4 regions of the Halobacillus sp. ABR2_026 genome follow, and region 3 is predicted to be linked to each of the others. Evidence: riboswitches for the same ligand, from Rfam matches in the RefSeq annotation. Region 3 holds a riboswitch; each other region holds the start of a gene.
The links. A riboswitch is a leader RNA that binds a small molecule or an ion and turns the genes downstream of it on or off. The one in region 3 is predicted to bind S-adenosylmethionine.

Region 1 (7,894 bases), 1.5 Mb from region 3:
CTGATCAATTTTTCTTTTCGCTTCAGAATGTTTGCATTGCGGATCGCGACGGCCGCCATGTTGATGTACGCTTTGACGGATTCGATTTCTGATTCTGTTAAATTCATCGGAATGCCGTAATCAAACATGAAGACAAGGCCATATAATTCATCTTCATAAGAAATTGGAGCGACGAGAAGGGAATTGATTTTAAACGCTTGAATGGCCCGCTGATCCGGTCGATCATCTTTGGATGTGTCGGGGATGTAGATGGTTCTTCTCGTTTGAATAACCTCTTTGGCAAGCAGGTCATATTCCGGGTCGACGATATGCATATCAAGACTCATTCCATTGATCAAGGCCGGTTTTCCGACATAGCCTTGGTAGGTACCATCTTCGCGCGGCAGATAAATGCCGACCGAGTCGCACCGCATGATTTCTTCTGATATGGCTGTGACCACGTGTTCTAATACATCGCGTAAATCGTGCTCTGTATTGATGAGCTTCGTGATTTGAGCGAGACGAGAATATCTAGTTTGTTCTTCAGCCATTGAAAAACCTCCATAGTTGTCATATTTTGATAAAGTTCGACTATTATAATGAACTTCCTGCATCTGTAGTGGAATTTTTACAAAAAATCGAAGAAAAAAGGCGCAAAAGGAGGACTTTTGCGCTTTTTCTTACAATATATTCAAAATCGCACCCGCACCGACACCAATCAGTACAATCGCCCATGCAGGAACTTTGAAGAAGTGTAAGAGAGCGAAGAGGATGGCAGCAAGGGCAAAATCTGCGCCTTCCATGATCGAACTCTTCAAGACAGGGTCATAAAAAGCAGCAAGTAGAATTCCGACGACGCTTGCGTTGACTCCTGTAAGCACGCCTTGGAACGCAGGACGTTTTCTTAATTCATTCAAAAAGGGTAGTGCGGCCATCAAAAACAGGAAGGAAGGCAGGAAAATGCCTGCTGTGGCTACTAATGCGCCGCCGATTCCTTCGATCATGGTTCCGAGATAGCTCGCAAAAGTAAACAATGGTCCGGGGACGGCTTGAGCCATTCCATATCCAGCCAGAAACTCACCAGCATTCAACCATCCTGTCGGTACGACTTCACGTTCAAGCATAGGGAGAACAACGTGACCCCCACCAAAGACGAGAGATCCGACACGGAAGAACGTATCAAACAATTGGATGAGCATGTTTTCTGTATTCTTTGCAATCATCGGTAAAAAGGCAAGAAGCGCAAGCAGAACGCTAAGGGAAGCTACTCCGACTTTTTTTGAAAAGGTCACAGGGAACGGCTGGATCTTCGAATCCACCATACTCGAGAACATTTTCCAACCGAACAGGCCGGCCGCCAGTATGATCAATAACTGCATCCATGCGGATGGGTATAGCAGAAGAATGAGGGCGGATGTCAAGGCAATAGCAATCCGCGGGCGGTCAGGCGTCAGCTTTTTTCCGAGTCCGATCAAGGCATGAAGAACGACAGCCGCCGCCACGACCTTCAAGCTATGGATGAAGCTGGCATCCCCGAGGTCAAAAGATTGATAGAGTAGTGCGAAAAGCACTAAAACGATAATGGACGGTACCGTGAAACCGACCCAGGATATGAGTCCGCCAAGCAGTCCGCCGCGAAGCATTCCGATAGCGATTCCGACCTGACTGCTTGCTGGACCAGGAAGAAACTGACAGAGTGCAATGATGTCAGCATACGTTTTTTCATCCAGCCATTTTCTCCGGTCGATATACTCGTCTTTAAAATAAGCGAGATGGGCCACTGGTCCCCCGAATGAGGTGAGCCCAAGTTTAGTAGATGCTTTGAATATTTCTATGAGTGAACCTTTAGGTTTGCTCATCTTCCGGTTTCCTCCAATCTTTCCCTAAAATTTCTTCTGCAAGCTCGCGGACCTGTTTTCTTCCTTCTGCAAGTACTTGCTTTCCTTTATCCGTAATGACATAGTATTTTCTGATTTTACCCTCCACTTTTTCTTCATACTTCTCGAGCAGTTCATCTTGATGAAGTTGTTTCAGCGTAGGGTAGAGCGTGCCGGGGCTGATGTTATACCCATGGGAAGCAAGCTCTTCCATGAGGAATGCCCCATAAATGGGTTCAATGTTCGCATGATAGAGAATATGGATTTTGATCGACCCTAAGAAAAAGTCTCTCAGCACGACAAACACCTCCGATATCGAAGTTCGATATCAATATACGATACCGATGAGGGAAATTCAATAGATGACAGGTAACATTTACGAAGTCGATGCGTTTTTTTACATCGTGTTAATGTTTCATAAAGATGTTCGTGTGTAAGAAACTGTGGTAAGCTGATGATAACGATTATCAGTTAGGGTGGTTTAGCTTTCAAAAATAGGAAGACTGCCCTGATTTCAGGTAGTAAGGTTCGGATAAGGAGGAGTTCGTTCATATGGAAGAGTTGTATGACGTAACCGTAATCGGTGGCGGTACCACCGGTTTGTACGCGGCTTTTTATAGTGGAATGAGAGGATTGAAGACAAAGGTGATGGAATACCAGCCCGAGGTCGGAGGGAAAGTTTCCTTTTTCTATCCGGAAAAGAAGATTTATGATGTGGGAGGATTTCCAGGCATTACAGGAGAAGACCTGGTTACAAATGTGAAGGATCAAGCGGAAATGGTGGATCCTGCATTTGTTACAGGTGTGATGGTCACCTCTTTTGAACAGCGTGAAGATGGAACGATTGCTTTGAAAACGGAGGATGGATCTGTTCATTTGTCCAAAACGGTAATCGTGGCGTCAGGTCTTGGCACCTTCGACATGCAGCCGCTTCGAGTGAAAGGGAGTGAGGCGTTTGATGGAGCGAACATTCATTATACCATCCAGAATCTCGGACAGTACCGGGGACAGAAAATCGCGGTCATTTCACAAAACCGTGTGGGAATTGACTGGTCGCTCGCCCTGGAGGAGGTCGCTGAAGAGGTTCACCTGATCAATCGGAGCGCTGAATTCAAGGCTGTGTATGAACACGATATTGAAAAAGTAGAATCCTCTTCTGTACACATTCATAGAAATCAGACGATAGAAGAATTGCGCGGGGGAGAGCGCTTAGAAGAGGTCCTGCTGCAAGACGGTTCTGTGCTTGAGCTCGATCATATCCTTGTTTACGAAGGGCTGCAGATCAATAAAAGCCTTTATGACGAATGGGGGTTGGAGTCGGACAAGGGCAGGATCCCGGTTTCCACAGATATGCGTGCAAGTATGGATGGGGTGTTTGTAGCTGGGGACGCAGCCGTCTACCCGGCGAAGACGATGTTGATCGCTTCCGGTTTTAATGAAGCGATGGCTGCGGTTAACAGTGCAGCATCTTACTTGGATCCTAAAGCAAAATCACAAGTATACAGCACGGTCATCTATAAACATAAATGAATTAACCGGACTCAGCATCTGCTGGGTCCGGTTTTCTTTTTAGGAGAGGGTGGTGATAATAAATGTTTTGTATTCGCTAATAAAAGGTTACAAACCGCTAATAAAAATCTTGAAGTCGCTAATATACGCTCAAAAGCGCTGATAAAATCGGAAAACCTGCGAATATCGTCTTTTCCATCATTTAACCTTCGACTTGCAGATATTCATAAGATTCAAGATGGCTCAGTGCCTGGTGAAAATCATCCATCAAATCCTGAGGGTCCTCAAGCCCGACGGATAGACGGAGGAGTCCATCAGTGATTCCTCGCTTCTCCCGTTCCACTTCCGGCATGGAAGCATGGGACATGCGGGCGGGGTAGGAGAGAATCGATTCTACAGCCCCGAGGCTTACGGCGTAAACGGGAAGCTCCACATGATGGATAAACCTTCTTACCGCTTTTTCATCTCGCAAGCGGAAGGACAATACAGCCCCCGCTCCTTCTGCTTGATAGGTTTGCGTTGAATTTCCAGGGTGAGAGCGGAACCCAGGGTAGTAGACGTGTTCCACAAGCGGGTGTTCTTTTAATTTCTCTGCGATTTTGTAAGCTGAAGCTTGAGACTGTGTCATTCGGCAATGCAGGGTTTTCAAGCCGCGAAGCACGAGCCAGCAATCGTGTGCGCCAAGAATGGATCCGAATGAATTTTGCAAAAAGCTTAAACGCCCGGCGATCTCCTTATCTTTCGTAGCGGCCAGACCTGCGACGACATCACTGTGTCCGGCAATGAATTTCGTTGCACTATGAAGGACGAGGTCTGCCCCATTATCAAGGGGACGCTGAAGAGTGGGGGTCATGAACGTATTGTCGACAAAGGTCCAGCATTGGTTTGCTTTTGCCAGTTTTGTGACCGCCTGAATATCTGTAATTTCCAGGGTTGGATTGGACGGTGTTTCTATATAAATGAGTTTGGTATTCGACTGAATAGCGGTCGCCACAGCATGGAGGTCTGTCATATCGACGAACGTGTGGTCAATGCCAAACCGGGTAAGGACATCGTTGATCATCCGGAACGTCCCCCCATAAACATCTTGCGTAATGACGACGTGATCACCTTTGGAAAGAAGCATGAATGCGGTTGAAATGGCAGCCATTCCTGAAGCAAAAGCAAATCCGTCTGTTCCATTTTCAAGTCCGGCAATCGTGTCCTCTAAAGCTTTACGCGTCGGGTTACCAGAACGGCTGTAATCGTAAGTGCCCGGGTGGTCGAAATCCTGCTGGTGAAAGGTGGATGCCTGTTGAATAGGGACGCTGACAGCACCGGAATGGGGATCGAACTTATAATCATTGTGAAGCAGTCTCGTCTGCAAAGAATGGTCAGTCATAGTACAGATTCCTCCTTTGATAACTGGTTGAGGGTGAAATCCAAATCTTCAAGCAGGTCATCGATATGTTCGACTCCGACAGAGAAACGGAGCAGACGGTTGCAAACCCCGTAACGCGTGCGGTTTTCCTCAGGAATATCCGCATGGGTCTGGGTGGCGGGGTAAGTGATGAAACTTTCCACACCTCCGAGGCTCTCGGCGAAGCTAATGACATTCAACTTCCGTAGAAAAGGATCGACCCACGCTTCAGATTGCAATCGGAAAGACACCATACCTCCTTTGCCGGGATAAAAAGTGTCCGTGATGTGCGGATGATTTTCCAAATAGGACACGACAGCTTTTGCATTCGATTCGTGCTGGCGCATCCTTAGCGGAAGGGTCTTCATCCCGCGCATGACCAGCCAAGAATCAAAAGGAGAGAGCACAGCCCCGGTTGTGTTTTGATGAAAAGCAAGTTGTTTACTGATCGTTCTCCCTTTGCTCACCAGAAGACCGGCCAATACATCATTATGACCCGCCAAGTATTTCGTAGCACTGTGGATGACGATATCTGCTCCGTCCAAAATCGGCTGCTGAAGAACAGGTGTATAGAGCGTATTATCTACAAGAAGCAGGAGGTCGTGCGCTTTGGCGATGGCTGAGATTTCCTTGAGATCAGCCGTATGCATCAGTGGGTTGGTCGGTGTTTCGACGTATATCGCTTTCGTGTTTTCGTTCAAGTAGGAGGGAATCGATTCAAGGTTGCTGCTGTCCCAATAATGGAAACGAATCTCAAAGCGCTCCTCCATATGTTCAAATAAGCGGTAGGATCCTCCGTATAAATCTTCAGAAACGATGATTTCATCGCCTCTGTTGAAAAGAGACAATGCGGTTTGTACAGCTGCCATTCCGGAGCTGAAAGCGAACCCGGCTTCTCCGCCTTCAATGTCAGCGATCGAATTTTCAAGAATCTGCCGCGTCGGGTTACCGGTTCGCGCATAATCAAATCCGGTCGATTCCCCAAGTCCCGGATGCCGGTAGGGAGTGGAGAAATAGACGGGCGGGTTGATGGCTCCCGTCGGTTCATCCCGTTGGTTTCCAGTCTGAACGAATTTCGTCTCTGTGTGCGGACACATAACAACACATCCTTTATAGAAATAATCAGGGAAATAAAAAAAAGCCTTCTCTAAGAAGAAGACTTTTGTAGGCACGGTCCTTCTCCTTATCTTTCAAGTTGATGAAACAACTTGCTGGATTTAGCACCTTTCTGGTCGAACCAGTGGTTGCTGAGGCTTCGCAGGGCCAGTCCCTCTGCCTCTCTTGATAAGAAATTCAGTTGTATTTTTTTCTAATTGCTGATTACTCTACACTACTCAGAAAGTTTTGACAATATGATAACGAGAATTTTTCAAATACGTTCGGGGTAGAAGAGGGAGCCCTTCATGAAACAGGATTATAACACAGGGTTTTGAACTCCTGCCTCAATATAAGAACGGACGAGCTCCCAGTTTCCTTCACGTTTTTCAAAGGTATCGAAAAACAGGTTGGAGGTCGGCAAAAGTTCCCCATTCAGACGGACGGATACCCAAAAAGCAGCAAGGTAGCTCTTGTCACTGATTCTGGTAACCGAATGGTCGGTGTAGATCCAGGCCATTTCCTGGTCTTCAAAATGGTCAAAAGCTTGCTTCCATCCTTCAATGGATGCATCGTAAGAATAATCGACAGATTCTCCCTGGCGGATCTCACGGGCAATGAGATCCTTGGAAGTCACGGTCATCAAGTGATTCAAGTCATGCTGACAGGCTTTTTGTTTGTACTTTTCATAAAACGTATGAAAATCCATAACTATTCCTCCTCTGAAGAAATAGTTCAACAGTCGAGCTTGGAATCCTGTAAATTAATGACAAATGCCTAAGTTGTAGAGGATGGTTTTGATTTGCAGCGCAAGGATACCTATCCAGATCACGTGGTTGATCGTGACGATGCTGTATCCTAATGGTTTATTTTGGATCTGTGCTCGTTTTCTATAAAGAATTGCGGTTAAAGGGATGGTTACGAACGTAAAAATAGCGGTCAACCCAAGCAGGCCTTTATAGTCATGTATCCAGATGAAGTCATTGAAGATCGGGATGATAATCGTAGAAGTATATAGGACAGAAAGGAAGTAAACGCCTATGAACCACGAGGCGGTCATGAACAGAAGGTTAATAAGAAGTGGGTATGTTTTCACTAAAGCACTCCTCGTTCGATTAATCCGAGTTTAACACTCGGGTTAATGTTATCCTACGTTCATGGGAGAAGATTGTCAACGATTATCCAAATTGTTTTTGATGGGCTTTCTTTTTCTCCAGGTATTCTTCATCCTCCCGGACAGCGATCCACTTTTCTTCGAAAATCTGGGCGGATTGCGCCTTCTCCTCATCGATGTCCCGGTCATTCACTTCCCCGTCCTTATCATATTTTTTGCCCCCTTTGTAGTTGGCATATCTACGGGCGCGGGTATAGCCCATTTGAAGGAATTTCCTTGCCATATCCATACCGACAAAATCATCTGCTTCCTTGTAATCCAGGAACATCTGATAGATCTTATCAGAGGATTCTTTGGCGATTTCCGGTGTTTTAAATCGCCAGTGAGCAAGAATCTCGCTCTTATATGGCTCTACGAGTAATACCCCCTGCTCCCCCCGTCCTACTCGATATTTCTTCGGATTTTTGCGGAAATCAATGTTGTCGAAATCAAGATCATAATCAAACGCCATTTATATTCTTCCTTTCTGTGTTTTCCACACCAAACATGTTGAGGTGCAAATCCCGGGATAATTTCTTGATCAAAGCTCCGCCGGCCGTACTGTTTCCCTTCTCATCGATAGCTGGTCCGACAACCCCGATCCCCATCCGTCCTGGAGAAGAACCGATGATGCTACCGGAGACGCCGCTTTTACAAGGAAAACCTGCTTCTACGGCATAATGTCCTGATGAATTGTACATGCCGGATGTCATCATGATCGCCTTCACCGTTCGAAGGTGATGGGAGGGGATGAGTTTTTCACCGGTTTCAAGGTCGAGTCCACCTTTAGCTAAAAACAGTCCGACTCGCGCAAAGTCGTGGGTTGTCATCATGACAGAATTCATTCGGAAATAGAGGTCAAGTGCTTCTTCCACATCTGTG
Region 2 (7,894 bases), 600 kb from region 3:
GCATTGGTTGGAGCGGTAATTCCATCCTTATTCTTTGCTGGAGGAGCGCCTCTTATTTCAGGAAGACTTGCGAATGTATTAAGTTCCATAGAATTACCGGTAGCCATCATATCATCTATGATCATTCTTTCAGAAACGGTAAGTCTAACCCAGTGGGCCGGTGTTTTATTGATCATTGCAGCTATCTTTATTAATGAGTTTAAAAACACCGCCATCCGTCATACATGAATTCAACGGACGTGAGGGTAGTAGACTTTGAAATGCAGGAAGTGAGAATGGATACTATTCAAGAGCTTCATTATAGTTGAAGGTTAGAAAATCCATAGGAGACTGTGTTCTCATCCAGAGACTTATTGTGAAGGCTCTGTTAAAGTTTAATGTTGATATTCCTGCAAAAAAGGAACTTCCAATTTTATGGAAGTTCCTTTTTTTATAGTTGGCTTATTCAACGAAAGCTCCCTTTTCTTGAAGACTCAGCTTCGAGATGTTTGTGTGATGCTAGGGGCTCCGGGAAAAGGTTCGCTTTCCATGGGGCGGGCGGCGAGCCTCCTCAGGCTACGCCTTCCGGGGCGTCACCTGTCCCACACGTCCCATAGGAGTCTCACCGTTTCCCTCCGTTGATGGAAATATCAACACTGAACTTTAACAGAGCCATTGTGAAAAATAAGTCTTTTTTTAATTTCTACCCGTAGCAGTTCTCCCACCTCAACTCCTGAATTTTGAAAGCCTCCCAAACGTTGTTTGACAAGTTTTTTTATTTACAGTACGATTAAAATGTTGAAAATGAGAATCAATATCAATGGGGAGGAAATCACATGTCTAATTTTCAATTACATAAAAAATGGGGGCTGCTCTTATGCGCTCTGGTTATGACAACATTTCTTGCTGCCTGTGGCAGTGAAGATTCTTCCACGGGGGATTCGAGTGCCGATGACTCGACTGAAGATAAAGAATCACGGGAAGTGGAACACGCATTGGGGACCTCAACGATCGAAGGTACGCCTGAAAGAGTCGTCACGCTTTATCAGGGTGCAAACGATGGTGTAACAGCTTTTGACCTCGAACCTGTAGGGATTGTGGAGTCCTGGGTTGACCAACCAATCTATGATTATTTGAAAGAAGATTTAGAAGGTTCGACGATCGTTGGGGAAGAAACGCAACCGAACTTAGAAGAAATCGCTAAATTGAATCCGGATGTTATTTTTGCTTCTAAAACAAGACACGAAGAAATTTATGAAAAGCTGAATAAAATCGCCCCGACTGTAGCGATCGAGGAGTTATATGATTTTAAAGGAACAGTAGAATTGATAGGGCAGGCGATGAATCAAGAGGATGAAGCGGACGAAATCATTGATCAATGGAATACGCGAATCGAGGACTTTAATCAAAAGGCATCAGATAAATTAGGAGAAGATTGGCCGTTAAACGTATCCATTCTTAACTTCAGAAGCGATCATGCCAGAATTTACTTTGATAGTTTCGCCGGATCGATTCTAAGAGAAGCTGGATTCACCAGGCCTGAAAATCAGCAGGCGGATGAATGGGGCATGAAATTAACGGATAAAGAAAGCATAACCGAAATGAATGCAGATGTTTTTTACATCTTCATGAGTGATGAACCGGCGATTAAAGATAACTATGAAGAGTGGACAAATCACCCGCTTTGGGCAAACCTGGATGCTGTTAAAAATGATGAAGTTCACATGGTAGACGAAGTAACATGGAATATGGCCGGGGGAATTCGTTCCGCTCATTTAATGCTTGATGATTTATATGACCGATTTGATTTAGAGAAATAAACCCCAAAGATAGGAGGTTTCCTCCTATCTTTGTTTCTTTGAGGAGAACCGTAATGACTAAACGATTCATAACCGGACCTTTTCGGTTGTACATATTTTTTGCGCTGTTGCTTTTATTTTTTATGTCTATGACTTTAAGTATTTTAGTGGGTAAGACACCGATTGCTTTATCTACGGCTTGGGATGCCTTCTTCCATTTTGACGCTTCGAATACGAACCAAATCATTATTCGTACATCGCGCCTGACAAGAACGTTGATCGCTATTACCATTGGTGCCAGCCTGTCAATTGCAGGTGCATTGATGCAGGCGCTCACCCGTAATCCGCTGGCAGCACCCGATATATTCGGAGTGAATGCCGGGGCTTTATTTTTCATTGTAACTTCTGCTACCTTCTTTTCTGTGGAATCTTTGAGTGGATACATGTGGATTGGATTTCTTGGTGCTGCTGTAGCAGGTACAATTGTCTATCTGCTTGGTTCGATGGGAGGAGATGGTTTATCCCCTATCCGGATTGTTTTAGCGGGGGCGGCGATCAGTGCATTGTTCATTTCCTTTACGCAAGGAATGCTTGTATTGGACGAACAACGGATGCAAAGCGTTTTATTTTGGCTTTCCGGTTCGGTAGCGGGTAGAGAGCTCAGCATCCTTCTTCCGGTTCTTCCATTTATCGGAGGAGCGATTATTCTTTCCTTTCTAATCGGAAAACCATTGAATATTTTGATGACGGGGGACGATGTAGCTAAAAACCTCGGCCAGAATACAGGACTTTTGAAATTAACGATTGGTGTTATCGTCGTTTTCTTAGCAGGCGGATCAGTAGCAGTCGCTGGTTCTGTCGGGTTTATCGGTTTAGTCGTTCCTCATATTGTTAAGGGATTAACAGGACCTGATTATCAATGGATTTTACCAATGAGTGGTCTGTGCGGTGCTACGTTATTGTTATTGGCTGATGTAGCGGCAAGACTTGTCATTGCTCCCCAGGAAATGCCGATCGGTGTGATGACTGCCATTTTTGGAACTCCATTCTTTATTTATATTGCCAGAAAAGGAGTGAAGAAAAGTGAGTGATCATTTCACACTTCGAAGTAGAGCTGGGAAAGTATCGATGCAAGTTCATAAGCGATCTTTATTGGCTCTGTTTGTATTGCTTGGAGTTACAGCCGCTGTTTTTTTAATCAGTCTATCAGCAGGCAGCAGTTACATCCCCCTAACTACAGTAATCGATGAACTAATGGGTGAAAGTGAACAGGCTTTCATTTTGAATGAGTTACGACTCCCACGTGTGCTCATGGGCTTGTTTGTAGGTGCTGGTCTGGGGGTGTCCGGTTTAATTTTACAGGGGATGATCAGGAACCCGCTAGGTTCCCCTGATATTGTTGGGGTTACAGGAGGAGCATCAGTAGGAGCAGTCATTTTTATCGTTTTTCTATTAGGCGAAATAAGTATCCATTGGCTACCGCTGGCCTCAATCTCAGGAGCGGCCATTACGACAATCATTATATATCTATTATCTTGGAAAGATGGCGTTACCCCTATGCGGTTGATTTTGATCGGTATTGGAATATCAGCTTTAACGAATGCTGTCGTGACCATGTTTATGGTTTCAAGTGAATCGACGATTGCTTCGAAAGTATATTTGTGGTTGACCGGTAGTTTATATGGCGCGAACTGGCAAGAGGTTACCATTCTCATTCCGATTATAGTTCTACTGATTTTCTTTTCCCTTTTCTTTGCAGGGGTGGTGGATGTTAAACAGCTGGGCGACGATGTAGCTACCGGGATGGGGGTGCGTGTCCAGTTTTTCCGATTTCTATTAATTTCATTAAGTGTTGGTTTAGCTGGAGCAGCGGTTGCTTTTGCAGGAGGGATTGCGTTCGTTGGCCTAATCGCCCCGCATATGGCAAGGTTGTTATTGCAGAGATCCTTTGCCTACTTAGTTTTCGGTACTGCTTTAATTGGAGCATTGATCGTTATGTCGGCTGATATTATTGCACGTACAGCCTTCTTACCTTCTGATATCCCGGCAGGCGTATTCACGGCTGGTATCGGAGCTCCATTTTTCATCTATTTATTATATCGAAATCGAAAGGTGATGAGTGAATGAATTCCATATCCTCTTTACTTGAAGAGACGGAATGCCTTGAGTTTCTACGCCATCAACAAAAGCGCATCAGTGCGCCCAATCTGAAGGTCACGGCTTCTATGATGATGAAAAAATACGCACAAATTCTACCTGCGAAAATATTAGAGTCTATGTTATGGGAAGACAAACCCAAAATCATTCCTATTACGGCGTGCAGGATTAGCGAAAAGTTGGAGATTAGCGTAGATGAAGACCAAATTTATTATGTTGATACAAGGGAAGAAGCATGGAGGCAGTTATTCAATCATCACCTGAGACTGGTATTACAATCCTTTCATGATCGAACGAACTTGCCGACGATAATTTTATGGGAAAATGTAGCCGTTCGAATCAATTCATTTTTTAGAAAAGCTATGGAAAAATATCCAGACTACCAGGAAAAAATCATTCATTTGGCGAAAGAACTGAATCAATTGGATGGCGGCTATTTTAATTGTGAAAAGCATCCGATGGCTGCGTATCTTTTGGATCATAGGGTCCTGGGTGAACATAAAGTTCGTCAAACTTGTTGTTACTTTCATAAATTAGACAAGAAGTCGGAAAGTCTTACTCATTGTTTGGTTTGTCCACTTCAAAGCTCAAACCGTTGTTCTTAACAGAAATGAAAGATGACTCTAAGTGGAGTGATTAAAAGGTGCGATTGATTCAGAGAATCTATCGCACCTTTTATTATTCTGTAAATTACGTTCGCTTTGAAACCGATTCTTCACGATCTCGTATGAAAATGAAAGACATGGAAATTTACGAATGATGATAAAGGAGGAATTATGCGACGATTATCGATCTTTGGAGTTTCGCTGTTCATTATTTTGACCGGGTGCAACGGGTATTGTTCCTTCTGAAAAAAAGGAGCTTAAAAAAGAACCTGTAGACCAAGAAAAAATGTACATGATGGAAACGAGTATCAACGGGCAATCCATGCAGATATTTTCTGCTTATGAATACGTGGATCAGTTTGTAAAAAAGGCTAAGGACATAGGGGGTGCCGAGGAACGGAAGACGTTGTGGAATGAGGTCGTAATGGACCAGATAAAGGATCGTTGTTTGAGTGGAAAGTACTCTCATCTGGTGGAGGGGTATATAAATTCTCCACCAGAAAAGTTGGAAAAGGTCGAAGAGGAAATCAAATTGCTGAGAGCTTCGGAATCAGAGGAAGCAGTTCTTGAAGCTTTGATAAAATCTTCAGATGCCCTGCTTGGCCCAGATACGACCGTTTGTCTTCTTCCAAGTGGAGAGATGGAGTTTTCAGGAGTAAATGTAGGAGCAGGGAAGATATCGATTTTCTACTTTCCGTGTTTTAACAACCAACGATTGAAACATACGGTTGGCCATGAGTATCATCATAGCACGTGGACGTCGCTATACTATTTATTGTCATTTAAAATCCCCCAGGTATTTTCCGAGACCGATTGACGTCCTGAAAGTGTATGGTAGAATAAAAGCCATGAACATTTGAATATTTGGAATTTTCTTATCCAGAGAGGCAGAGGGACTGACCCTATGAAGCCTCGGCAACCGGCTGATTCATGTACGGTGCCAATTTCAGAGGATCGCAAAAGCGGATCCGGAGATGAGAGAGTGTTTAACAGCAATCGAACGTTTGCCTAAAACCCTTCTCTCTTATTGAGAGAAGGGTTTTTTATTTTAAATAAGGAGGCCGGATATAGGGAACGATTGGATGAACAAGTAGTGAGGAGAGGTGAATGATATTGGTCTTAGCAATGATGGTTTGGGTGGGAGTCATGATTTTTTCCTTCCTGTTAGGTACATACCTCTGCTACAAAGTGGAAAAGTCCGGCGTTAAGCGTTGGGGAGCTACCGGGCGTCTTTTTAAGTACAAATAAGATTTAGGAAGGAAGTTGTTTAACGAATGATTTGGTATGTTGTTGTATTCAGTTTTTATGTCCTCTTTCTCATTTGGGCAAACATTAAAAGCTTAAAAAAAGCAGAATCGATCGATGATTATACAACGGGTGGTCACCGGATGGGGCTCCTGCTTGGAATCGGTACCACATCAGCAACGTGGGTAAGTGTGGCGTCAGTCATCGGTGTTCCTGGGTATTTATATAGTTCAGGTGTAGCGGCAGTCATCGGCTGGGTCGCCGGCTGGTGTTTTGGAGGGGCATTGATTCCAATCGTCGCCTATAAAATCCGACGACCTGAAAAGCCTGCACGAACTTTTCCTGAATTTATCCGACAAAGGTTCGAGCCTTTTCAGAATAAGAGTATATTACAGGCGATTGTCGGCATTCTCATGTTCATCGGTTATCTGCTTTTAGTCAACATTCAAGTGACAGGGTTCGGAATCGTCTTTTCAAGTATTACAGGCATTGATTATAAGATTGCAATTTTTGGTTTTTTACTTTTTATATTAATTACAAGCGTTGGTGGGTTTTGGTCTGTGGCAGCAACAGATACATTGAATACGATTTTAATCGCCATCGGAGTACTGCTGGCGAGTGGAGTGGTTTGGTCACTGACTGGCGGAATAGGAAACATCCTGGATACGCTGGCAACGACTACAGCTCCGACGAACGTAGGTGGCCCCGAGCTGGAGGAAGGGATTCTGCTTTCTCCTTTTGGAACATTCGGGATTGGTGCCCTTGTCTCCATATTTATATCGAATTCCCTGGGGACTCCTTCTTCTCCTCACTGGGTGACTAGAATGTTGGCCCCCCAGAACGTGAAGGTTGCAATTATGCAGGTGATGGGAACGATCCTCGTATTGATTTTCATTATGGGGCCGCTTATCATTATCGGATTAGGAGCAAAAGTACTTGTTCCAAGCATCCCTGTAGGAAAGACAACAGATTATATTATCCCTTTGGTGATTCAGGAGTACACACCGCCGATCATCGGTGGCATTACACTGGTCGCCATTTGTGCCGCTGCTATTTCCACGGCCAATTCAATGCTCCTGCACTGCGCGACTTCTTTGTATTACGACGTATACTTGAATATAGCACCAAGAAGGATTAGTGAACGTAAGTTCAAAAACTGGCTCCGTTTGAGTATATTTGCTATAGCAACGGCAGCCGTACTTCTAGCTATAAATCCACCGTGGTTTTTAGCTATGGGATTTGTCTATGTGTATGGAGGTTTTGGTGCGGCGTTCTTCCTTGTGGTCTTCTTAGGATTGTACTGGAAGAGGATGAACAGAGCCGGAGCTTATGCAGGAATCATTATAGGTTCTGTTGTTTATGTGACAGCAAAGGCTTTGGGCTATGAATTGCCATTCGTCATTGCGGTAGTCTGCTCATTAATTGGTGTGTTGCTCGCTGTTTACTTTACAAAGCGAACGCCTCTGGAAGCATATGAACCTTATTTCGAAGCAGACATCAGTGAATCAACACAACAAGCGCTGAATAGAATGAGAGCTACCCAGGATCATCCTGGAGTGAAAAAGGGTCAATCTAACATAGGCTAGGGAATATAGACTTTTTTCTTATAGCGGCAGCCTCTTAACAGGCTGCTGCTTTTTATATGGGCATAGCAATAATCCAACGCTTCTGGCAGGAAATAATATTCTGGGGGCTGAATCACTAGAGGTTCTTATCGACTGAAACATATTTCTTCCTGGCACGTATACTTAGGAGAAACCGAGCAACTCCAAGGGAAGGGGCGAGGATATGAAAGTCGTTGAGTATTTGTTATTGATGATCGCTATGGCAGGTATATGTACCTATCTTTTTTACCAAGCCGATTTTCTAGTATACATAGCTTTGTTTGGAGGTATTGGATTCTCCATTTTACATTTCATTCGCACTTATGATAAGAGAAAAAGAGCTGTACTTGGGAATCCTGATGCCCATTATTACAATACATTTGATGTGGATCATGATGGTTTTTCCTCTGATGACAGCTTCATAAGTGATGATGATCATTCGTAATCGGTCAGCGTGACCGTTCTGGTCTCCATGGAAAATCACTCCGTATCCAGGACTTCGTCA
Region 3 (7,894 bases):
CTGCTGTTTCCCCTGTAATGGAAAAGGGAATGGATGACCGCCCATGTTATGGACCAAGGCTGCAATGGCATCAGACCTGCGGTCAGCCGCAATCCCAATCTTTCTTTCGAATAGTGCATCCAATCGCTTGTTCCTCCTTTTTATGTATCTCCTCCATAATGCTCTGCTGGTTCACTTCCTCAAGGAATTCAGAATCCAACATTCGATCCAGGTAAATCTTCTTCTCCTTGTCTCTTAGGACGGACCCCTTAAGATATTGTCTGCACTCATCTAGAAAATTGATATAGTTCTCAAAAGAAGGCGGGAATTTTTCTTTCCACTCTTCACGTATTCGTGCAGCTAATTTCGGGCTTGCTCCTTGGGTGGTGACCGACAACATCATTTTCCCTCTCGAAAGCTGGGCTGGAAAATGAATATTTCCTCCACTCCCGCCGTCCACTCGATTCACTAATGGAACATGCCTGGAATGGCTTACAATATGATCGTTCACACTGACATTGTTTGTAGCAGCCACTAATAAATCGGACTGTTCTATATCATTAGGGATAAAGTTCCGTGCCTTCCAGTGAACTTCACCCCTTTCGACCAACTCGTTCAATTCTTCTGTTATAAAGGGACTGATGATTGTTATCCGAGCTTTTTCTTTCACTAAGACTTCCACTCTTCTTGCAGCGACTTCCCCACCACCGATAATCGTCACGCTCTTCTCTGCCAGATCAATAGATAATGAGATCACAATGCTTCCTCCTCGTCCATCTGAACTTCATGAACTCTATCAGCTAAAGCGAGAACCATATTGGGATGATCGTGCATATAAGAAGAAAGAATGACTTCATGACCCTTTTCAAAAGCTGAACACACACGATCGTGCAGCGTTTCAAACAAGCGCCCGTAAAACCATAAATACGGGATAACGACTGTCTGCCGGCCGTTACAGAGGGAAGTTTCGAACGCTTCCTCGAAAGTAGGGGAGAGAGCTGCCAAATAACAGGTGGTCACATGATGGATTCCTCTTCCTCTCAGTTGTTCGGCAATGGTTTCGATTTCTTTTTTTATTTCGGGATACTTGCTCCCTCTCCCAACGAGTAAAAAGTCTGTCTCCTTCTCAGCTACTATGCACTGTTCCTCTAAACGATCCACCAGGACATCTGTCAATCTTTCCTGTACACCTAAAGGCTTGCTATAATAGAAAGATACCCTTGGATAAAGACGTTTCGCTTTATCAATTTCACCCGGTATATCCTTGAAGAAATGCCCCGCTCCAAGAAGCAGTACTGGCTGGATGATAATTTTATCGACCCCCTGTTTTATAAGAAGACGAATTCCTTCCAATACGTCGGGGTCGGAAAGTTCCAAAAAGCATATTTCAAATGCATCCAATTGCACCTGTCTTTGTACTCGATTTAAAAAAGCAATCGCTTCTTGTTTCGTTTTCTTCCTTCTACTTCCATGGCTGACATAGAGCACACCTTTCATCTGGGCACCTCCCTCATCCAGCACTTGAAGCTAATGGCTTCCATTCATCACCTTGCATTTGTTCAAACCATTGGAGCTGTTCACTTAAGTGAACCACTTCACCAACTACGATCATCGCTGGATTCTCTACCATTTTTGACTTTTCTACTATGTTCTCTATTGTCCCCGTCACCGTCTTCTGATCGCTTGTCGTTCCCCATTGTACGAGAGCAATAGGGGTTGTGAGAGGTTTTCCATACTTATGAAGCCGCTCACAAATTTCAGGAAGTTTTCTAACTCCCATATAAATACATAGGGTGTCCATACTTCTTATGACTTTTTCCCAATAGGCTTCATCATCCTCCCCTTGCTTACTCACTCCGGATATAAATGCAACAGACGAACTGTATTCCCGATGAGTGACAGGGATCCCGGCATATGCAGGTGCAGCGATTCCGGAAGTGATCCCAGGCACAATCTCAAACGGGACCTTCCGCCTCGCAAGGGCTTCAGCTTCTTCTCCACCACGTCCAAATACGAAAGGATCACCGCCCTTCAACCGGACGACCACCTTCCCTTGAAGGGCATATTTACAAAGAAGCTGATTGATGGTCGTCTGGCTGAGCGCATGATGATCCGGACGCTTCCCACAATAGACAAGCTCGGCATTTTCCCCTGCTTCGTCCAGAAGTTCCTGATTAATCAAACGGTCATAAAGAATGACATCTGCTCTCCTAATCGCTTTCAACCCTTTCACTGTAATCAATTCCAGGTCACCCGGACCGGCACCAACGATATATACATAAGACATGTTCATTCTCCTTTATGGAACCATTTTTCAGATAACAAGAGTTTATACACTTGTTCTGCTGCTTCCTTTACGCTAGTCCTTTGCGTATTCAGGACAAGCGCAGGTTGTACCGGGCGCTCATAAGGAGCATCGACACCTGTGAAACCTTTGATTTCACCTTTCCGCGCTTTCTTGTACAGACCTTTCGGGTCACGGGCCTCACATTCTTCCAATGGGCAATCGACATGAATTTCAAGAAAATCCCCATCCGGTAATGTTTCCTTGATCCGGTCACGGTCCGCCTGGTAGGGGGAGATGAAAGCCGTCAGAACAATCGTTCCACTTTGAGCGAACAATTTGGCGACTTCTCCAATCCGCCTTATATTCTCTGTACGATCCGATTCAGAAAATCCAAGATCTGCGTTGAGCCCATGCCTGATGTTGTCACCATCCAGCACATATGATTGGAACCCTTCAGCAAACAGCTTTTCATTCAATTGATTGACGATGCTGGATTTACCGGAACCGGACAATCCTGTCAGCCAAACCACCCCGCTGTGGTGCCCATTTTTCCTGCGGTAATCTTCTAGTCCGATGCTCGTTTCATGCCATGTAATATTGGACATCTCTATCACCCTTTCCCTTGAAAACTTTTCTCTTTCATTCCGTCGATTAGAATGTCCACCACCTCAGGTCGGCTAAATGTTCTAGGGGGCTTTTCGCCTTTCCTAAGGAGCTCCCTGACCTTCGTTCCGGATAAAATCATATGATGTTCTTTTCCGTGTGGACAAGTTTTACTGGAAGCCATGGCTTCACACGCCCGGCAATAAAAACTGTGCTCGAAAAAGAGCGGGGTGATTCCAAGCTCTTCTTTTCCAAAATGGCTGAAAATCTTTTGGGCATCATAAGTCCCATAATAATCACCAACCCCCGCATGATCTCTACCAACGATGAAGTGAGAACAACCGAAGTTTTTCCGGGCAATGGCATGAAAGACCGCCTCACGCGGGCCCGCATACCGCATGGCAGCATTAAATACAGCTAGAGTCACCCGGTTTTCCGGATAATAATTTTCCAAAAGGACTTGATAACTCTTCATCCGAACATCACTCGGAATATCATCACTCTTCGTTTCTCCGACAAGCGGATTCAAAAACAAACCGTCTACCGTCTCCAAAGCCGCTTTTTGAATATATTCATGAGCCCGGTGGACCGGATTGCGTGTTTGAAAACCAACAACCTTCTGCCAGCCAAGTTGTTGAAACAGCTCTCTAGACTCGGCTGGATCTAAGTAAAACTGTCGTCCATGTTCATATGGGGGCTTTTGGTATACTTCAATCTCACCTGCCACGTACCAGGACGGTCGGTCCAATAATTTTTTGACCCCAGGATGAGCTTCCTCTGTTGTTAAGTATACGGCTTCAGCCTCCTGGATTTTATGAGGTTTATAAACTTCTGATATTGCAATGGTTCCGTATACAGTTTGGTTATACACGAGCTGCGCTGAATCCCCGAGCGTTGCAGCCTGCTCTTCCGGAACAGGGAGAGTAATTGGAATGCTCCAAGGAGTCCCATCATTCAGCCTCATCCGCTCGAGGACCGCTTCATAATCCTCTTTGTTCATAAATCCCTTCAAAGGACTGTAGGCACCATTCGCAATCAATCCTATGTCACTTAATGCCATGGCATCCAGTTCAATCTTATCCTGTGGAAGTTCATCTGGTTTTCTGCTCCACCTGTTTACAAGCTCTCCTCCATGCGGAGATATAATAGACATGCATAATTCCTCCTCTACGATTGATCTTTATGCTCAGGAGCTGTGGTATGTAAGCCACACTCCGTCTTGTTAAACCCTTGCCACCTTCCTGATCTTCCATCACCTGCTGCCTTGGAGGTACACGGAATACAGCCGACACTTGGATAATTCCGATCATGCAATTCATTGTAATCCAAGCTATTTACTCGGATATAATGCCATATGTCTTCCCATGTCCAATGAATTAAGGGACATACTTTAATGTTTTTAAAACGTTCATCTTTGTTGACGAAATTCGTACGGCTCCTGCTTGGGGACTGCTCTCGTCTTAACCCGGACAACCAAGCCTCTTTTCCATCTAATGCTTCTTCCAATGGTTTGATTTTTCTGATATAGCAGCATTGGTCAGGATTTCGATTCCACAAAGCAGGTCCGTACTGTTCGGACTGCTCTTCTACATCGAGTTCTGGAGTTTTGGCCCTAATCTTCATCTCTGGGTACCTCTCCCTCACCTTGCCAAGCAGTTCATATGTTTCTTGGAAATGAAGACCCGTATCCAGAAAGACGATTTCAGCATCCCCTTTAACTTTGGAAATTAAATCAAGGAGAACAACTCCTTCTGCACCCAGACTGCATGCATAGACAATATTTTCAAATTGGTCATAAGCCCATTGAATAACCTCCAAAGCTCCTTTCTGCTCATCACGAGGCTGTATGTCTGAAAAAAAAGGATCGCCTGAGAAATGTTCATACGTCACGTTATAATCTTTCATCTTTTCCTCCTTTCCAACCAAAACAAAAAATGCCTGTTCTTCTCGACAAGAAGAAAGGCATCCATAATGAAATAAGCACCACTCTTCTTATCTTTTCAAGTGTTCATACACCCGCTGGAGTTGGCACAGCGTCTGAACAAATGTCCAGACCCGTTGCCGAGGCTTCAAAGGGCCAGTCCCTCCACCTCTCTAGATAAGAGAAAATTATGAAGTTTTTTGAAAAACAAGTTGATACAAATCTTATGCTCCTTTTCATTCTATGTCAATGCCTTTTTAAAAAATTATTATTTTTCAGTTTATTTATTCAAGATCTATTGACAAACAAAAATACGTCCGTTACTTTTGTAAGTATTCTGAAAACGATAAACGATATCCTTATGAAGAGTCGGGGGAGGAATTTGGTCTCATGATCCCGCAGCAACCTGGTAAAGGTGCTCAATCCAACAGGCATGGGCCTGAAAGATAAGGAGAGGACAAAACCTCTTCTTTGGGAAGGGGTTTTCTTTTTTTGCCTAAAACCAAGTAATCAGATAAGCATAAGTACCTATAGTTAGTGAAACAAGTTTTGTGTAAAAATAAAGGAGTGACTCGCTTGCAAAAATTAACCGCGTTCTCATTGATTGGATTCTTTGCTCAATTGATGGATGGGGCATTGGGGATGGGCTTCGGCCTCAGCTCATCGACTATTCTACTTTCATACGGGCTGGCTCCTGCCGTCGCATCAGCATCGATCCATATGTCACAAATTGCCACAACGGCCGCCTCAGGGTTTTCGCATTATAAATTCGGTAATATCGACAGGTCCCTTGTGCTCACAATCGCTGTTCCAGGTGCAGTAAGTGCCTTTCTCGGTGCGGCGGCGTTAACGTATATTTCAGGTGAGCATGTGCGTCCGTACTTATCATTCTTGCTTCTCGCTTTAGGAATTTATATCGTCATCCGTTTTCTTTTCCTTAGTCATAAAGAACCAAAGAAACCCTCCCAAACACCCTTAAATAAACGCTTCCTCTTTCCGCTCGGTTTCGTCGGTGGTTTCCTCGATAGTGTAGGCGGAGGAGGATGGGGACCTGTCAATACTCCAGTTCTTCTGACTCGTTCAGGGATTGTCCCGAGAAAAGTCATAGGTACGGTAGATACGAGTGAATTTCTGGTAACGATATCAGCTACAGCTGGTTTTTTAATCTTCTTGGGTGGTAAACATTTCAGTTGGATGCTTGTCCTTGCCTTCATCGTTGGTGGAGTAATCGCAGCCCCTTTAGCTGCCTGGCTCGTAAAAAATCTTCCCTCCACGATACTCGGGGTAATGGCTGGAGGCTTCATCATCTTAACGAATTTGAGAACGTTGCTCACTCCAATCCAAATGAGCAACGTTACGATGTCCATCATCTACATATCCCTTGTCTGCGGCTACCTGTACCTTGTGATCTATTCCATTAGAAACCATCTTAAAGTTAAGATGATCCAGGAACAAGCATAAAAAAAAGCAGCCCTCTGCGGGGCTGCGTGCTTGTCCTGCTTTTATTCAATTGAAAAAATATAAGAGTAAATCGGCTGGCCGCCTTTGTGTACTTCCACTTCTAAATCCTCATAGGTTTCTTCAATAAAGGATTCAAGTTCAGCCACGTCTTTCTCATCAACTTCCTCACCAGTAAGGATCGTCAAAATCTCATCTTCATCTTCATCAATCATTTGATTCAACAATGTTTTAGCGGTTATAAGAGCATCAGCATCCGTTGCTGAAATCTTGCCATCCGCTATTCCCATGAAATGGTCTTTGGATATATTAAGCCCATCGATTTGTGTATCCCTGACAGCATACGTAATTTGACCTGTTTTCACCTCTGCCATAAGGCTGATCATTTCTTCTTTATTGCTCTCAAGGTCTGCCTCAGGATTGAAACCTAACAACGCGCTCATCCCTTGAGGGATCGTCTTGGAAGGAATGACGGCCACTTCAATGTCCGCCAATTCAGCAGCTTGTTCAGCAGCCATGACGATATTTTTGTTGTTCGGCAGAAGAATCACACGCTTCGCATGTGCTTCTTTGATCGCTTCCGAAAGATCCTGGGTACTTGGATTCATCGTTTGGCCGCCCTGGATCACAACAGTAGCTCCCAGACTTTCAAAAAGCTTCTTAATGCCGTCTCCCATGCTGACCGTCACGATTCCGTACTCTGCTTTTTCCTCTGTCTTAGGTTTGGCAGGCTTTTTGTCACCAACGATCGAGGTATGCTGTTCACGCATATTCTCAATCTTCATATTCACGAGACTCCCGTATCTTTGTCCGAGTGTCATCGCTTCACCAGGGTACTCTACGTGGACATGGACTTTGATCAACTCTTCATCAGAAACGACAAGCAGGGAGTCACCCATCTCACTCAGTTCATTGCGGAAAGTTTCCTCATCATAGGGATGTTCCGCAAGCTTGTCTTCCTCGAATTTGACCATGAATTCTGTGCAGTAACCAAATTCAATATCCTCCGTGTTCATAAAATCCTGATTCAGTTTATGGTGTTCAGCGTTTACCATATCATCCATAGAGACGGTCTCCTCTATGTCAGGAAGCTCCTCGCCTTTCAAGTTGGCAAGAAAACCCTCATAAATCGTGACCAACCCTTGGCCCCCACTATCTACGACTCCCACTTCTTTTAAAACCGGAAGCAGCTCAGGCGTCCGCTTTAACGATTTTTTCGCTGCTTGAACGACTTCCTCGATGAAAGGAATGAACTCTTCTTCTTTTTCAGCAATTCCTACAGATGCTTCAGCAGCTTCTCTCGCCACTGTAAGAATCGTTCCTTCCACAGGTTTCATAACCGCTTTATAAGCCGTCGTCACACCGCCCTGCAAAGCGTCCGAAAAGTCTTTAGTCGTAATGACTTCTTTATCTTCCACTGCTTTTGAAAAGCCACGGAAAATTTGAGAAAGAATTACTCCAGAGTTACCACGCGCCCCCATTAACAGACCCTTGGATAAGGACTGAGCGACTGCTCCGGCATGATTCTGGTCCACATTACGCACTTCTTCAGCTCCTGAAGTCATGGACAGATTCATATTCGTCCCCGTATCTCCATCCGGCACAGGGAAAACGTTCAAAGCATCAATCATTTGAGACTTCTGCTT
Region 4 (7,894 bases), 1.5 Mb from region 3:
GGAGCAATTGCAGGTGGGGGACCTTTTGGACAGGGAAATCTGCCGTGTTTATTTTCTGCCTTGGACCGTGGGAATGGAGTTTTCACTCGGAGAAGAGGTGGAAGATGTCATTAAGGTTTCTCTCGAAGATATGGTGGCAAAGGATGAAGGCGTCCCGATGAAGGGTGTGTCCCTGCTCAATGGGAAAGAAAGAATCGTAAGGCAGGAGGACTTTGTCCCCCATGAAAAAGGGTACGAACGTTATATCATTCAATCTTTACGTGAATATGTCGAAAAACTTTGACAATATTCTGCTGTTTTCTATATAATTTCAGATTAAGTGAAGAGGGAGGAGATATGAGATGACTAATCCATCATTTGATACGAAAATTGTGCATCATAAAGCGGATCAGACTCTTGTGCCAAATAGCAAAAGTACACCGATTTATCAAACATCAGCCTTTACTTTCAAGGACCTTGACCATTTGGAAAGTTATTATGAGGGAGAGAGCCCTTATTTATATACGAGAGAGCGTAATCCGAATACGGATGAATTGGCAGGGACCGTGGCGGCATTGGAGAAAGCGCCTGCTGGTGTGGCTTCCTCCTCAGGGATGTCAGCTATCCTCGCAGGGGTGTTAGCGGTGGTAAAACCCGGGGAGCATATAGTGGCGGCAGAGGATGTGTATGGGGGTACCCATAAACTTCTCACCAAAGAACTTCCGACATTCGGTATCGATGTGACGATGGTTTCATTCGCAAATTTGCAGGAGGTAAAAGAAGCGATTACAGACAAGACGAAATTGTTGTATACGGAATCGATTTCAAATCCGTTCCTTCGGGTGGAAGATTTAGCGGGTATTGTTGACCTTGCTAAAGAAAAAAACTTGAAGACAATGGTCGACAATACGTTCGCTACTCCTTATCTGCTCCAGCCCTATGAACAAGGGGTAGATTTAGTGGTACATAGTGGGACGAAATATATCGGGGGCCATAGTGATGTAACGTGTGGAGTTTTGGTTGGAAGTGAAGATTCGATTCAAAAGGCATCACAAAAAATCGTCACGTTAGGTGCGAACCTCAGCCCGTTTGAAGCATGGTTAACACAACGCGGAGCGAAAACTTTAGGTCTGCGAATGAAAAAGCAATCATACAATGCAGAAGAAGTAGCGAAAGCCTTTGCTGACCATGAGGCCATCCGTACGGTTCACTATCCTCAGCGGGTATCCGAGCAGGGAAATGGAGCCATTGTCACGATTGAGCTTCTGGATTCCATTAATATTGAGACATTTTTCAAGTCCCTCGGGTGGATTAAAATAGCTCCTACCCTGGCCGGGGTGGAAACCACCGTTTCTTATCCTGTACGGACATCTCACCGTGCTTTGTCAGAACAGGAGCGAGAGAAAATCGGTATCAATGATTATGTCATTCGTCTATCGATCGGCATTGAAGACCATGAGGACATCATTGAACAGTTGAAAAAATCAATAGAAGCTTCAATATCATAAATATTCAAAAATGATTGACTTTTCTGATTGTTATCCGTTATACTTCACAACATAATCATTTAACTGAATACATCTCTTATCAAGAGTGGCTGAGGGAATAGGCCCTGTGAAGCCCGGCAACCTTCAAACATCGGTTTGAAAAGGTGCCAAGTCCTACAGATCATCATCGATCTGGCAGATAAGGGGAGGAATGTATAGGATCAACCCTCTTCTTATTTGGAAGAGGGTTTTTTGGTGTGGAGGCGGACATGAAGCGACTTATCGCTTTAAAGCCAACTTTATTTATACGGATAGTTACCATTTAAGGAGGAATAGAAGATGACCCATTCTTTTGAAAGCTATGATGTAGACACGATTTCCTTGCACGGAGGACAGTCACCGGACCCGACCACAGGATCACGAGCTGTGCCGATTTATCAGACGACTTCTTATGTCTTTCATGACACGGATCATGCTCAAAGCCTTTTTGCTCTCGATGAACCCGGAAATATATATTCTCGAATTGGGAATCCCACCGTGGATGTCTTTGAAAAACGGATGGCCTTACTGGAAGGGGGCGTTGCTTCTGTAGCTACAGCATCCGGGATGTCAGCTATTGCTTTATCGATCTTGAATATTGCCGGTTCCGGGGATGAGGTCGTTGCAGCATCGAATCTATATGGAGGGACCTATAATTTATTCGCAAATACTTTACCACGATATGGCATTAAAGTTCATTTTGTCGACCCTGAGAACCCGGAAAACTTCCGCGCAGCCATTACGGAAAAGACAAAAGCTGTTTTTGCCGAAACCATTGGGAACCCAAGTTTACACGTGCTGGATATTGAAAAAATTGCCACTGTAGCTCATGAATACAAACTTCCATTATTAATTGATAACACATTTGCAACTCCGTATACCTGCCGCCCGATCGAGCACGGCGCTGATATTGTGATCCATTCGGCAACAAAATGGATCGGCGGTCATGGAACAGCCATCGGGGGTATTGTTGTAGACGGAGGAAGGTTTGACTGGGGAAATGGAAAACACCCGGTTTTTACAGAGCCTGATGATAGTTACAACGGAATTGTCTATGCCGCTGATTTTGGCACGCTCGCCTATATCACTAAACTGCGTGTCCAGCTTCTTCGTGACTTTGGATCCTGTTTAAGTCCACAGAACGCCTTCTTGCTGCTTCAAGGATTAGAAACACTACACCTTCGCGTAGCGAGGCATGGAGATAATGCTCAGGAAATTGCTGAATACTTACAAGGCCATCCAGATGTCGAGTGGGTCGCCTACCCAGGGTTGTCCAACCATCCAGCTCATTCGCTTGCCAGCAAGTATCTTGAAGGAGGGTATGGATCAATCGTTAACTTTGGTATCAAAGGAGGGAGAGAAGCAGGAAGGCAAGTGATCAACAATATTTCCCTCTGGTCCCACGTGGCGAATGTGGGAGATGCAAAGTCATTAATCATCCATCCGGCATCGACGACTCACCAGCAATTATCCGTGGAAGATCTTGCAGCAAGCGGAGTGAAAGAAGAGTTGATCAGGTTATCCATTGGGCTTGAATCGAGTAAGGACTTGATCAATGACCTTGATCGTGCGATTGGGAAAGCGACAGGAAGAGAAGGAAGTCAAAAATCCATCACTGAAAATGATGAAGGTGTCATCAAATGGGCCCTGAGCTCTTCCAAAACGGAAGAGGATGGAACGACACGCCCGAAACGTTTAGCTGTAGTCGGACTAAGTGGAAAACCGTCCCGACCGAGTCATCGTCTGGCGAGAAAGATGCAGAGAATGGGGTATCAGATTGTGCCGGTCAATCCGAGGGAAACCGAGGTTCTCGGAGAAACTTCTTATCCGGATTTGAGATCGATTCCATTTAAAGTCGATGTTGTTCAAGTTTTCCGTAGTCCCGAAGCAGCGATTGGAATTGCTGAAGAAGCTGCTGAAATACGGCCAGGTGTGTTTTGGCTGCAGGAAGGAGTCATCGCACCAAAGGCTGCGGAAATTGCAAGTGAAGCTGGACTCGAAGTGGTCCATAACCGCTGCACGTATAAGGAAGCCCAGCGTTTAAGAGGAACCATCGATACGTACGCATGCGAACTATAAAGGAGGATTCGGCATGAAGTTGAAAAAAATAGCGATCACCATAGGATTGCTGACAACCTTTGGATTATTCGGTTGTTCGGATGCGGAAGGGGAGAGTGGGTCACCGGACAAAGTGACCCTGGATTATGCTTATTATTCTCCCACAAGTCTCGTATTAAAGGACCAGGGATTTGCTGAAGAAATATTTGAAGAAGAAGGGATCGAAGTGGACTGGGTCCTCAGTCAGGGAAGCAACAAAGCGTTGGAATTCCTGAATTCAAGCAGTGTGGACTTTGGTTCGACAGCCGGGGCGGCAGCGCTGATGGCAAAAGCGAACCATGCCCCTGTAGAATCCATCTATCTTTATTCTAAGCCTGAGTGGACAGCACTGGTCACAAATCCTGACTCTGGAATCGCTTCAGTGGAAGATTTAAAGGGGAAAAAAGTAGCGGCTACTCTTGGGACAGATCCTTATATATTCTTAGTTCGTGCCTTGAAAGACCACGGCCTTTCCACCGATGATATCGAACTTGTGAACTTACAGCATCCTGAAGGAGCATCTGCATTGAGCAATGGCAATGTCGATGCCTGGGCGGGGCTGGATCCTCATATGGCACGCAATGAATTGGAAGGTGGAGCAGAGCTTTTCTATCGTAAGCCCGAATTCAATACTTATGGAACATTGAATGTGCGCTCGGAGTATGCCGAAGAACACCCTGAAATCGTTAAACACGTGATTGAGGCTTATGAAAAAGCGAGGAAGTGGACGCTTCAGAACCCTGATAAGGCAGCAGAAATCCTGGCGGAAGAAGCTGGCCTGGACTTGGAAGTAGCGAAGAAGAGCCTGGAGAGGAACGATTTATCCAATCCGATTCCAGGGGATGATCTCCGGGAGACCATTCTTGGTGCCGGCCAAGTTTTGCAGGAGGAAGAAGTCATCAAGACTGACGTGGATATCGAACAAACGACCGAAGAACTTGTCGTCCCAGATTATGCCGAAGAAGTGATCAAGTAAAGGAGGGGATACAGTATGTCCAGTCGCTCAGAAGCGGCCGTAAGCCCGGCATCCAGCACAAATAAAACACGCGTTTTTAATAAAAGAAACCAGTCTGGTTCATGGCTGGGACTGATCCTTCCATTGTTCATTATTCTTTTGTGGGAGTATGCCTCGAGGCAGGGATGGGTGGCCCCTCACCTCCTGCCATCGCCTACGACCGTCGTTGAGGAAATGGCGGGTTTGGCAAAGGAGGGAGAATTGTGGGGCCATATCACAATTACTCTTTACAGGGTTTTTGCCGGATTTCTTCTCGGGTCTTTGGCGGCTCTCATTCTTGGAGCAGCGACAGGCTATGTGAAAGTCGTTCACCAGTTGCTTGACCCGATGCTTCAGGCTTTACGAGCGATTCCATCCCTCGCCTGGGTACCCTTATTCGTTTTATGGATCGGGATTGGAGAAGCTTCTAAAATTACCCTGGTGGCTGTGGGCGTTTTCTTTCCCGTGTATTTGAATTTAACGTCTGGAATTCAGGGGATTGACAGGAAGTTGATTGAGGTGGGCCGGATGTATCATTTCACGAACATACAGCAAATCAGGAAAATCATCTTTCCAGCCGCTCTCCCATCGTTCATCGTTGGTTTGAGGAGTGGACTGAGCCTCGGCTGGATGTTCGTCGTGGCTGCTGAATTGCTGGGGGCGAGCCAGGGACTTGGTTACCTTATGGTATATGGCCAGAACACATCTGCCCCGGCGCTAGTGATCGGAAGTATCATTCTATTTGCGGTCTTTGGAAAAATCACGGATGAAATGTTAAAGCGGGTTCAATCAAAAACGTTGAAGTGGCAGGACAACTTGGAAAATGCGTCCTGAAGGAGGGGTTTTATGTTAACCGTCAATCATGTCTCCCGGACCTTTCAAAATGGAAAAGCAGGGTTCCGGAACATTGATCTTCAAGTGCAGAAAGGGGAAGTCGTTGGAGTACTTGGTACAAGTGGATGCGGGAAGAGTACTCTGCTCCGTGTCTTGTCCGGGCTGGACACCAAGTTTGAAGGGGATATTCGGACGAATGCTGAACGGCCTGAAGAAGCTTTCGGCATGATGTTTCAGGAACCACGACTCATGCCATGGTTGACGGTCCTTGAGAATGTAACATTCGGATTCTCTAAAAGAGAAAAGAAACCGGAGGCGTTGCAATTGATTGAAACTGTAGGCCTTCAAGGGTTTGAAAAGCACTATCCGAAAGATTTGTCAGGTGGCATGGCCCAGCGCGCAGCGATTGCGAGATCCCTGCTCAGCAAACCTGATATCCTCCTGTTGGATGAACCCTTCAGCGCCCTGGATGCTTTTACGAAGATGCAGCTGCAGGATTTATTGTTGTCCATATGGGAAAAGCGGAGGACGACGACGCTGCTTGTCACCCATGACATTGATGAGGCGCTTTATTTAAGCGACAGAATCGTGATTATGAGAGGACAACCGGGGAGTGTGGAAAGTGAAATATTTATTAACCGCCCGAAGCCGAGGAAGCGCGGCGATGCTCACCTGGCGGAATTAAAAGAAGAAGTTTTGCAGGAACTGGATTTTACCAGATCATAAGGAAAAGGGGGGTCAAGCCGTATGGCACCATCCATCATCCCGCGACAACGTGGAAATTACAATATAGACTTAGAATGGACAGAAGGGGACTCCTTTAATTGGGAGACCGTCCATTCCCAATTTACTTGGAAGGAAACCGGAAAAGTCAACATGGCTCATGAATGCATCGACAGGCACGTTGAAGAAGGAAAGGGCAGTCAGATCGCTCTGCACTACCTTTCGGAAGAAGAAACAATAACCTATACGTTTTCTGAACTGAGTAAAGAAGTGAACCGATGGGCGAATGTTCTGCTCCATCACGGTGTGAAAAAAGGGGATTTCGTTTTCATCTTTCTGCCTAAACATCCGACTTGTCACATTGCCATGTTTGCTGCGATTAAAATCGGGGCAGTGGCTGCTCCTTTATTTGAAGCCTTTATGGAGGAAGCGGTGAAGGATCGAATCAATGACTGTGGCGGCAAATACCTCATCACAGAGAATTCTTTTTTGAACCGGGTCAACAGCGAGAAAATTCCTAGTTTGACTACAATTTTCACCACCACTCCATCAACAGATTCTACGATTTCTATTTCGAAGGAAGCAGAACTGGCAGACGATAAACTGGAAACGGTATGGGTAGACCTTGATGACGGGCTGAATATCCATTACACGAGTGGGTCGACAGGGAAACCGAAAGGAATTGTTCATGCCCATCGAAACATGATCCAACAATATCAGACTGGACGCTGGGCACTGGATTTAAAAGAAGGAGATGTCTATTGGTGTACCGCGCATCCCGGGTGGGTGACCGGTACGGTTTATGGTGTATTCGCACCGCTGTTAAACGGTGTAACCACTGTTATTCATGGAGGACGGTTTTCAGCTGAGGCATGGTATGACGTGCTGGAAAAAGCTCAGGTCTCTGTTTGGTACAGTGCTCCGACGGCTTTCCGTATGTTGAAAGCGCAGGCTGAAGATTTGCATACAAACTATGATCTCTCTTCGCTCCGACATGTATTGAGTGTAGGTGAGCCTCTCAACCCTGAAGTTATTCACTGGGCATATCAAACATGGAATCTAAGAATACACGATACATGGTGGATGACAGAAACGGGAGCCCAACTGATTGCCAATCTTCCCACTAGACCGATCAAACCTGGGTCAATGGGACGTCCTCTCCCAGGGATTGAAGTTGGAATTCTGAACGAAGAAGGAGAAGTTCTTCCTCCTTTCCAAACCGGGCACTTGGCTATACGTTCATCCTGGCCTTCCATCATGAAAGAAGTATGGAAGAATCCTGGCAAGTTCGCCTCTTATTTCCCCTTTGGAGACGATTGGTATTTGGCCGGCGATTTAGCTTATATTGACGAAGAAGGGTATTTGTTTTTCCAGGGGAGAAGTGACGACATGATCAATTCTTCCGGCGAGCGGATCGGTCCCTTTGAAATAGAAAGCAAGTTGCTAGAGCACCCGGCTGTCAGGGAATCAGGAGTCATTGGGAAGAAGGATCCTGTACGTGGGGAAATCGTGAAGGCATTCGTTGTTCTCCAGGATGGTTATGATTATGAGGCAACCCTTATGAACGAACTTCATCATTTTGTGAAGTCAGAACTAGCTGCTCATTGTGCTCCCCGGGAAATTGAGTTCATCAAGGAGCTTCCTAAAACACAAATCAGCGGAAAAGTTCTCCGGAGAGAACTGAAGAGGTGGGATGAGGCAGTTTCTTGATAAAGAACGGTTGTCTAAACGACAGCCGTTT

Region 1: linked by a shared signal. The riboswitch ahead of ACXADE_RS01120 (methionine biosynthesis PLP-dependent protein) and the one ahead of ACXADE_RS09015 (sulfite exporter TauE/SafE family protein) in region 3 are both predicted to bind S-adenosylmethionine.
Region 2: linked by a shared signal. The riboswitch ahead of ACXADE_RS12205 (sodium:solute symporter family protein) and the one ahead of ACXADE_RS09015 (sulfite exporter TauE/SafE family protein) in region 3 are both predicted to bind S-adenosylmethionine.
Region 4: linked by a shared signal. The riboswitch ahead of ACXADE_RS01430 (PLP-dependent aspartate aminotransferase family protein) and the one ahead of ACXADE_RS09015 (sulfite exporter TauE/SafE family protein) in region 3 are both predicted to bind S-adenosylmethionine.

Annotation. Positions count from the first base shown of each region.
Region 1 is NZ_JBSWTM010000001.1:191,406-199,299, forward strand. It holds gene ACXADE_RS01095 (sensor domain-containing phosphodiesterase) at 1-530, opposite strand, end outside; gene chrA (chromate efflux transporter) at 660-1,838, opposite strand; gene ACXADE_RS01105 (PadR family transcriptional regulator) at 1,825-2,154, opposite strand; gene ACXADE_RS01110 (NAD(P)/FAD-dependent oxidoreductase) at 2,409-3,386, shown strand; gene metC (cystathionine beta-lyase) at 3,568-4,746, opposite strand; gene ACXADE_RS01120 (methionine biosynthesis PLP-dependent protein) at 4,743-5,861, opposite strand; SAM riboswitch class I at 5,945-6,055, opposite strand; gene ACXADE_RS01125 (hypothetical protein) at 6,179-6,568, opposite strand; gene ACXADE_RS01130 (hypothetical protein) at 6,623-6,955, opposite strand; gene ACXADE_RS01135 (DUF4385 domain-containing protein) at 7,038-7,484, opposite strand; gene glsA (glutaminase A) at 7,474-7,894, opposite strand, start outside.
Region 2 is NZ_JBSWTM010000001.1:2,342,890-2,350,783, reverse strand. It holds gene ACXADE_RS12235 (EamA family transporter) at 1-228, shown strand, start outside; gene ACXADE_RS12230 (ABC transporter substrate-binding protein) at 816-1,799, shown strand; gene ACXADE_RS12225 (FecCD family ABC transporter permease) at 1,853-2,869, shown strand; gene ACXADE_RS12220 (FecCD family ABC transporter permease) at 2,862-3,905, shown strand; gene ACXADE_RS12215 (hypothetical protein) at 3,902-4,540, shown strand; gene ACXADE_RS12210 (DUF2268 domain-containing putative Zn-dependent protease) at 4,833-5,357, shown strand; SAM riboswitch class I at 5,413-5,521, shown strand; gene ACXADE_RS12205 (sodium:solute symporter family protein) at 5,815-7,371, shown strand; gene ACXADE_RS12200 (hypothetical protein) at 7,574-7,834, shown strand.
Region 3 is NZ_JBSWTM010000001.1:1,737,976-1,745,869, reverse strand. It holds gene ACXADE_RS09050 (uroporphyrinogen-III synthase) at 1-123, opposite strand, end outside; gene ACXADE_RS09045 (NAD(P)-binding protein) at 83-736, opposite strand; gene ACXADE_RS09040 (sirohydrochlorin chelatase) at 733-1,476, opposite strand; gene cobA (uroporphyrinogen-III C-methyltransferase) at 1,490-2,266, opposite strand; gene cysC (adenylyl-sulfate kinase) at 2,269-2,871, opposite strand; gene sat (sulfate adenylyltransferase) at 2,877-4,022, opposite strand; gene ACXADE_RS09020 (phosphoadenylyl-sulfate reductase) at 4,037-4,774, opposite strand; SAM riboswitch class I at 4,859-4,974, opposite strand; SAM riboswitch class I at 5,147-5,243, shown strand; gene ACXADE_RS09015 (sulfite exporter TauE/SafE family protein) at 5,367-6,251, shown strand; gene ACXADE_RS09010 (DAK2 domain-containing protein) at 6,293-7,894, opposite strand, start outside.
Region 4 is NZ_JBSWTM010000001.1:258,974-266,867, forward strand. It holds gene ACXADE_RS01420 (NUDIX hydrolase) at 1-283, shown strand, start outside; gene ACXADE_RS01425 (trans-sulfuration enzyme family protein) at 342-1,487, shown strand; SAM riboswitch class I at 1,561-1,672, shown strand; gene ACXADE_RS01430 (PLP-dependent aspartate aminotransferase family protein) at 1,806-3,584, shown strand; gene ACXADE_RS01435 (aliphatic sulfonate ABC transporter substrate-binding protein) at 3,598-4,578, shown strand; gene ACXADE_RS01440 (ABC transporter permease) at 4,594-5,430, shown strand; gene ACXADE_RS01445 (ABC transporter ATP-binding protein) at 5,443-6,156, shown strand; gene acsA (acetate--CoA ligase) at 6,178-7,863, shown strand.